One region of the Pseudoalteromonas sp. NJ631 genome, then DNA from elsewhere that is predicted to be linked to it. Evidence: predicted binding sites of a transcription regulator. Region 1 holds the regulator's gene; each other region holds the start of a gene.
What was found. The regulator sigma-54, encoded in region 1, starts transcription at its own class of promoters, with help from an activator protein. The targets are predictions, from matches to a motif close to GTTGGCACGNNNNTNGNNT.
Positions count from the first base shown of each region.

Region 2: the regulator sigma-54 is predicted to act here: its motif matches at 882-900, upstream of fliE (flagellar hook-basal body complex protein FliE).
Region 3: the regulator sigma-54 is predicted to act here: its motif matches at 981-999, upstream of A587_RS0122445 (YggN family protein).

Region 1 covers NZ_AKXJ01000016.1:50,818-53,093, reverse strand. Annotated here, with positions in the region: gene lptB (LPS export ABC transporter ATP-binding protein) at 1-324, shown strand, start outside; gene A587_RS0120055 (RNA polymerase factor sigma-54) at 371-1,870, shown strand; gene hpf (ribosome hibernation promoting factor) at 1,900-2,187, shown strand; gene ptsN (PTS IIA-like nitrogen regulatory protein PtsN) at 2,189-2,276, shown strand, end outside.
Region 2 covers NZ_AKXJ01000007.1:109,967-112,242, reverse strand. Annotated here, with positions in the region: gene A587_RS0113700 (sigma-54-dependent transcriptional regulator) at 1-681, shown strand, start outside; gene fliE (flagellar hook-basal body complex protein FliE) at 939-1,271, shown strand; gene fliF (flagellar basal-body MS-ring/collar protein FliF) at 1,292-2,276, shown strand, end outside.
Region 3 covers NZ_AKXJ01000021.1:14,345-16,620, reverse strand. Annotated here, with positions in the region: gene A587_RS0122455 (c-type cytochrome) at 1-371, shown strand, start outside; gene A587_RS24305 (PA3496 family putative envelope integrity protein) at 561-746, opposite strand; gene A587_RS0122445 (YggN family protein) at 1,035-1,820, shown strand; gene A587_RS0122440 (aminotransferase-like domain-containing protein) at 1,859-2,276, opposite strand, start outside.

The DNA of each region.
Region 1 (2,276 bases):
GGCATGGCATTGTCGGGAGGCGAAAGAAGACGCGTAGAAATTGCTCGCGCTTTAGCCGCTAACCCTAAGTTTATCCTGTTAGATGAACCTTTTGCTGGTGTTGATCCTATTTCGGTGTTAGATATAAAGACAATCATAGAGCACCTAAAAAACCGCGGTATCGGTGTGCTAATCACCGATCATAACGTTAGAGAAACACTGGACGTATGTGAAAAAGCCTACATCGTTTCACATGGTGAGTTAATCGCTGCAGGCACGCCAGAACATGTTTTGGCAGATCAAACCGTAAGAGATGTCTACCTAGGCGAACAATTCAAGCTATAGTTAAGACGTAGTATTAATAACTGTTAAAAAGGATTGTTAGAGATACATGAGGCAATCATTACAGCTGCGCATGGGGCAGCAACTTACAATGACTCCACAACTGCAACAAGCCATTCGCTTGCTGCAGCTCAGTACATTGGACCTGCAACAAGAAATACAAGAAGCGTTAGACAGCAATCCATTGTTGGAAGTGGAAGAAGGTGATAATACTGACGGCGAAAACGCTGACCAACACAGTCAAGAAAAGAGCAGTGCTGACGACAATCAAGATTCAAGCGATGAAGTGCAGGTTAGTGACTATGAGATAGACTCAGATACTGCCATGAGCAAAGACACTGTGAGCGATGACCTTGCTATGGATGTCACTTGGGACGAGTATATGAGTGCAGCGCCCGCTGCAAGCTCAGGCCCACTTCCCGATGACGATAATGTTTATCAAGGGGAAACCTCTGAATCTCTTCATGATTATCTCATGTGGCAACTTGAGCTGACACCGTTTAGTCCAACAGATAGAGCGATTGCGATTGCGATTATTGAAGCGGTCGACCTGTCAGGCATTTTAACACTGTCTTGCGAAGACATTTTAGAAAGCATTAATGATGAGAGTAGCGAAGAGCCTATTGAGCTGGATGAAGTCGAAGCCGTGCTCAAACGTATTCAGCTTTTCGATCCTGTCGGTATCGCAGCGCGTAGTTTACAAGAATGCTTGTGTATTCAGCTAAATCAATTCGCCCCAGATACGCCATGGATTGCCGAAACGAAAATGATCCTGACAGAGCATATCGACTTGCTTGCCAGCCGTGACTATCGAACTTTGGCTAAGAAAACGCGCCTTAAAGAAGCCGATCTCAAAGAGGTCATGACGTTAATTCATAGTCTTAACCCAAAACCAGCGGCAAGCATTATTCATGAAGAGCCTGAATATGTGATCCCTGACGTATCGGTAAAAAAAGTAAAAGGTCGTTGGATCGTAGAGCTAAATCCTGATGCTATGCCTAAAATAAGAGTAAACGACCATTATGCTGCGATGTCTAGAACAGCGAAATCCAGCACAGATAGTCAGTTTATTCGCTCACATTTACAAGAAGCAAAGTGGTTTATTAAAAGCTTAGAAAGCCGAAATGATACATTATTAAAAGTTACCAATTGCATTGTGCAACAACAACAGGCATTCTTTGAACATGGCCCCGAAGCAATGCGCCCTATGGTGCTAAATGATGTTGCTGAAATGGTTGAGATGCATGAGTCCACAATTTCCCGTGTGACAACACAAAAATACATGCATACACCTCGGGGAATATTTGAGCTGAAGTACTTCTTCTCTAGCCATGTAAGTACAGAAAATGGAGGTGAGTGCTCTTCTACAGCAATTAGAGCACTTATCAAAAAGCTGATAGCTGCAGAAAATACCGCGAAGCCATTGAGTGACAGCAAAATTGCAGATATCTTAGCTGAGCAAGGAATTAAGGTAGCGAGACGTACGATTGCAAAATATCGTGAATCCCTAGCCATTCCACCGTCAAATCAGCGTAAAAGCTTGATATAAGACGTAAAACCCAAGAAGGAAAAATGCTTATGCAACTAAATCTAACTGGTCGCCATGTAGAAATTACTGACTCATTAAGAGACTATGTCACCAACAAGTTTGCGAAGCTAGAAAGGCACTTTGATCATATCAATAACGTGCATGTGATCCTTGATGTCGAGAAGCTAGTACAAAAAGCAGAAGCAACATTACACGTAAACGGCGGCGAGCTATTTGCATCAACAGAGCATCAAGATATGTATGCCGCAATTGATGGCCTCATCGACAAGCTAGATCGTCAAGTTATTAAACACAAAGAGAAGCTCACTCGACACTAAGATGAAATTAAGTGAATTAGTGAACAAGGACTGCAGTAAAGCTGCGGTCCTTTTTAATAGCAAAAAACGTATTTTAGAATACATCAGCG
Region 2 (2,276 bases), on a different contig from region 1:
TTGGGATTACAAGCAAAATTACTTCGCGTGTTACAAGAGCGGGAAGTAGAGCGTTTAGGCAGTAGAAAAACCATTTCACTGGACGTCAGAGTGTTGGCAACCAGTAACCGCGATTTAAAAGAAGCGGTGGAGGATGGGGTATTTAGAGAAGATTTATATTATCGCCTCAATGTTTTCCCGCTAGAATGGTTGCCACTGAAGGACAGAGCGGGTGATATCGCAGTGTTAGCCGAGCATTTGTTGGTAAGGCATACGCAAAAAGTAGGTAAGCCAACACCTATATTAAGCAGCAGTGCAAAGCGTAAGCTCAGTTCACACAGTTGGCCTGGAAACGTAAGGGAGCTAGACAACGTTATTCAACGTGCCCTGATTTTGTTCCAAGGTAATGAAATTCAAGAAGATGATATTTTTATCGAAAATTTCTCACCGATGGCTTTGATTGAGTCTGCACCACTTGTAAATCATGAAGCATCAGCTTTAATGGAGCGATCTCAAGGTGAGGATGAGATCATTAGCTATAAAGATGAGCTACAGGATAAAGAACACCAAATTATTTTAGATACGCTGGCAAAGTTTAATGGTAAACGCAAAGAGGTGGCGGAGGTATTAGGTATGAGTCCTCGCACACTTCGCTACAAGCTGGCAAAAATGCGAGATTTGGGGATTGCACTACCCGCTTAACCTAAGATACCTAAGCTTAAAAGGAGTGAGTTAGCTCATTGCTTTTCCAAACCTCAGGTTAAGCTTTATCTGCTAATACAAATTTACTCAGGCGCCTATAAAGATCAGCAGATCTTAGGCGCCTAGTTTTTACTTCTATGCACTGCCAATTTTTCGACATACTAAAAATGTTTCAAGATACTGAAAATTAACGATTTTAAGTTGGCACGTTTTCTGCTTTATTACAGGTAACTAAGAGTTATTTTGAGTAAAGCATCATGAAAGTACAATCATCAGCGCTATTTCAAGAAATGCAGGCAATGGCTGCAGAAGCGACGAGAAACACACAGCCATCAGTGCAGCCGGTTAAGACGGCGGCATCTTCATCGGCTCAGTTTGGCGATTTACTCTCAGACGCACTTAATACGGTTCATGGCTTACAACAAGAAGCGAAACAAAAAGTCACCGCTGTTGAAATGGGTGACAGAAGCGTTTCTCTTGCAGAAGCCATGATAGCGAAACAAAAATCGTCGGTCGCTTTTGAGGCAACAGTGCAAGTTCGTAATAAACTTGTTGAGGCCTATAAAGAAATCATGAGCATGCCAGTTTAATTGAGTGACTGTGGAGAGTAATCGTGGCTACTAATCAATCAACAGATCTTACGCTTTCCGATGCAGCGCTGAATAATGACAGCGGATCGGATGAGCAACAAGAGCAAAAATCAGGCTACTTCAGTGCGCTAAGCGGTGTTGATATGTTGCGCCAGGTTACTCTGGTTATTGCCCTTGCTATTTGTTTAGCAATCGCAATCTTTATTATCATTTGGGCGCGCCAGCCAGATATGCGTCCGCTTGGTAAATACCCAACAGAAGAACTCGTCGAAACGTTAGACTTTTTAGACCAACAGAAAATTGAATACCAATTAGATGGTAATACCATTTTAGTTGCTGAGTCGGACTATCAAGACATAAAACTACGCATGGCGCGTGACGGTTTTACCCAGTCTCCGAGTTCTGGCACTGATATTCTGATGCAGGATATGGGTTTTGGTGTTAGCCAACGTCTTGAAAGAGAGCGCTTAAAACATAGTCGTGAGCAACAACTTGCGAGAACAATTGAAGAGTTACAAGACGTAAACCGTGCAAAAGTGTTGCTTGCAATTCCAAAAGAAAACGTCTTTGCACGTCGCGAGAAAAAGCCCTCTGCAACCGTAGTTATTACCCTTAAACGTGGCAAAACGCTTGGCGGCGAAGAAGTTGATTCAATCGTAGACATTGTGGCATCAGCGGTACAAGGTTTAGAGCCTTCACGCGTGACCGTCACCGATCAAAACGGTCGTCTACTCAACTCTGGTTCTCAAGACTCTTTAGCTGCGCGCTCGAGAAAAGAGTATGAAATCGAACGTAAGCGTGAACAAGAATATCTAGAAAAAATTGATAGCATCCTGATCCCAACTGTAGGTCTTGGTAACTTTACCGCGCAGGTTGACTTAACGATGGACTTCAGCGCAGTTGAAGAAACGCAAAAACGTTATAACCCAGATTTACCTGCGGTTCGCAGCGAAACAACGTATGAAGAAAATAATATTGGTGGTTTAGCTGTCGGTATTCCGGGTG
Region 3 (2,276 bases), on a different contig from region 1:
CTGAAGATGCAATTGAATACCGCCAAGCGTCTTTCCAATTGATCCGTTTCCAGATTGGCAATATGGGCGACATGCTAAAAGGCAAAGTGCCATTTGATGCTGAAGTATTTAAGCAACGTGCTCACAATGCTGCACAATTATCGCAAATGCCTTGGGAAGCATTTATCGACGGTTCTGACAAAGGCAATACTGATGCCCTACCAGCCGTTTGGTCAAACAGAGCTGAGTTCGATGGTAAAGCCAAGCAATTTGCTGAGTATGCTCAAGCACTGGCTGTTGCAGCTGACTCTGGCGACAAAAAGCTGATTGCTTCTGCATTTAAAGATTGGGCAAAAGGCTGTAAAGACTGCCATAAATCTTTTAAAGATTAATACCAATCGTATAAAAACAAAACAGCCGCATATTTGCGGCTGCTTACTATCTGAATAGTTCGTCACTCGCTTGGTTATCACCAACGACACAGTGACTCAGACATCGCACTGAGTAACCCACAGCCCTGCTTAATCACACAGCCAAATTGAATTACTGTCAGTGCTAGACTCGTAGATGACGTCTAGTGATCAATCATCAATATAGTCGAAATCATCATCGCCTAGATTTCTACGTAGGCGTTTTTGCTCTAAGTAGTCGTCTAGCTTTCTTTTGACTTTACGCTTTTGCTTATCATGTTGGTTACGACCCAACTTTTCAAATTCATCGTCTGCAAAATCATCATCAAGCGCATCGTAAGAGAATGTCTTACCCACAACTAACTCCAAAATAAAATAGTCATTAATAAAATGAGAGCCGTCTCTCAAGATCACTATTTAGCGCTAAATTGTCATTCTGAAAAGTGAGAGTTTCTTATCCTTACAATAAAAATTTTTTATTGCCTAATTCATTTTGACAAAAACAACTATATTTTAGTCAATTTCATCACTTTTAGAGCACATTAACTTTCAACAATAAAATACAATATATTGATTTTATTTGAGTTTATATTTGGCATTGTTCTTGTAACAATAATCATGCAACTGAGCCAATAAGGATCGACCATGAATAAAATTTTACTACTAACAGCAGCAACAATGATGACAACCACTGTCGCTGCACACGAAAAAAATAACATCACGTTTAGCGGTGACAATTGTGAAGTAGAATTTCAGAATGACGTTAGGATCACGCCTGATAACTTGGTGATCACAACGGCCAAAAACAAAACAGCTGAGATCAACAACCTTGGCGAACTGACACTCAATGGCGAGCGCATCACGCTTAATACACAGCAAAAAACGATGCTCACGCAATACGGTGATGAACTAAGAGGCCGCCTACCACAAGTGGCTGATATTGCTTTTGAAGGCATAAAGCTAGCGGGCGTTGCCCTTAATGAAGTGGCGCAAACCTTTAATTTAACCAGTTTAGATAGCATCCATGCCGTGATCGATGACCTCGAAACAGAAGTGCAAAATACGTTTTATCAGCAAGGTGCGTTTGTGATGGGCAAGCAAACCTTTGATGAGTTTGGCCAAAATTTTGATAATCAGTTTGAAGAAAAAATCGAGACCGCGGTACAAGGTGCCATGATGCAATCGATAGGTAGCTTACTGGTTGCGATTGGCAACGAAATGTCAGATGCAAATGGTGATATGAGCAGCTTTGAACAGCGTATGGAAAACTTCGCAACACAAATCGAAACCAAAGTTGAACAACAGGCTGAATCTATTGAGAAAAAAGCAGACGCACTGTGTGGCGACTTTGAACAAATAGCGAAAAACGAAGCCATTGTCGCAAAGTCTATTCCCGCAATGTCAGAGTACCAACTGTTTAAATTTAAATAATCTGACGTTGGCATAACTTACTTTTAATTCAGAATACGTTATGCCAACCCTTTCCTTTGTGCATCAGCCAACTCCCCCAGCGTTTTAATCGCTTGCTCTACCGACGCATCCCACGGCAAACCATAACTGATACGTATACAATTTTGATACTTTTTGCTGGCACTAAATAACGTACCAGGCGTAATACTGATCCCGCACTCCAAGGCTTTTTGGAACAACAAGGCACCATCAACGTGCTTACCTAAGTCTAGCCACAGCACACAACCGCCTTGCGGGCGACTGACTCTTACCTCACTACCAAATGCAACATTCACCGCTTGGATCATACGATCTCGATTCTCAATTAACCGTTTACGGACCAACTTTAAATGGCGCTCGTAGCCTCCGGAGCTGAGAAAGTCCGCCAGAGCCCATTGATTCATTAAAGATGACGAACAACTCAACGCACGTTTTATG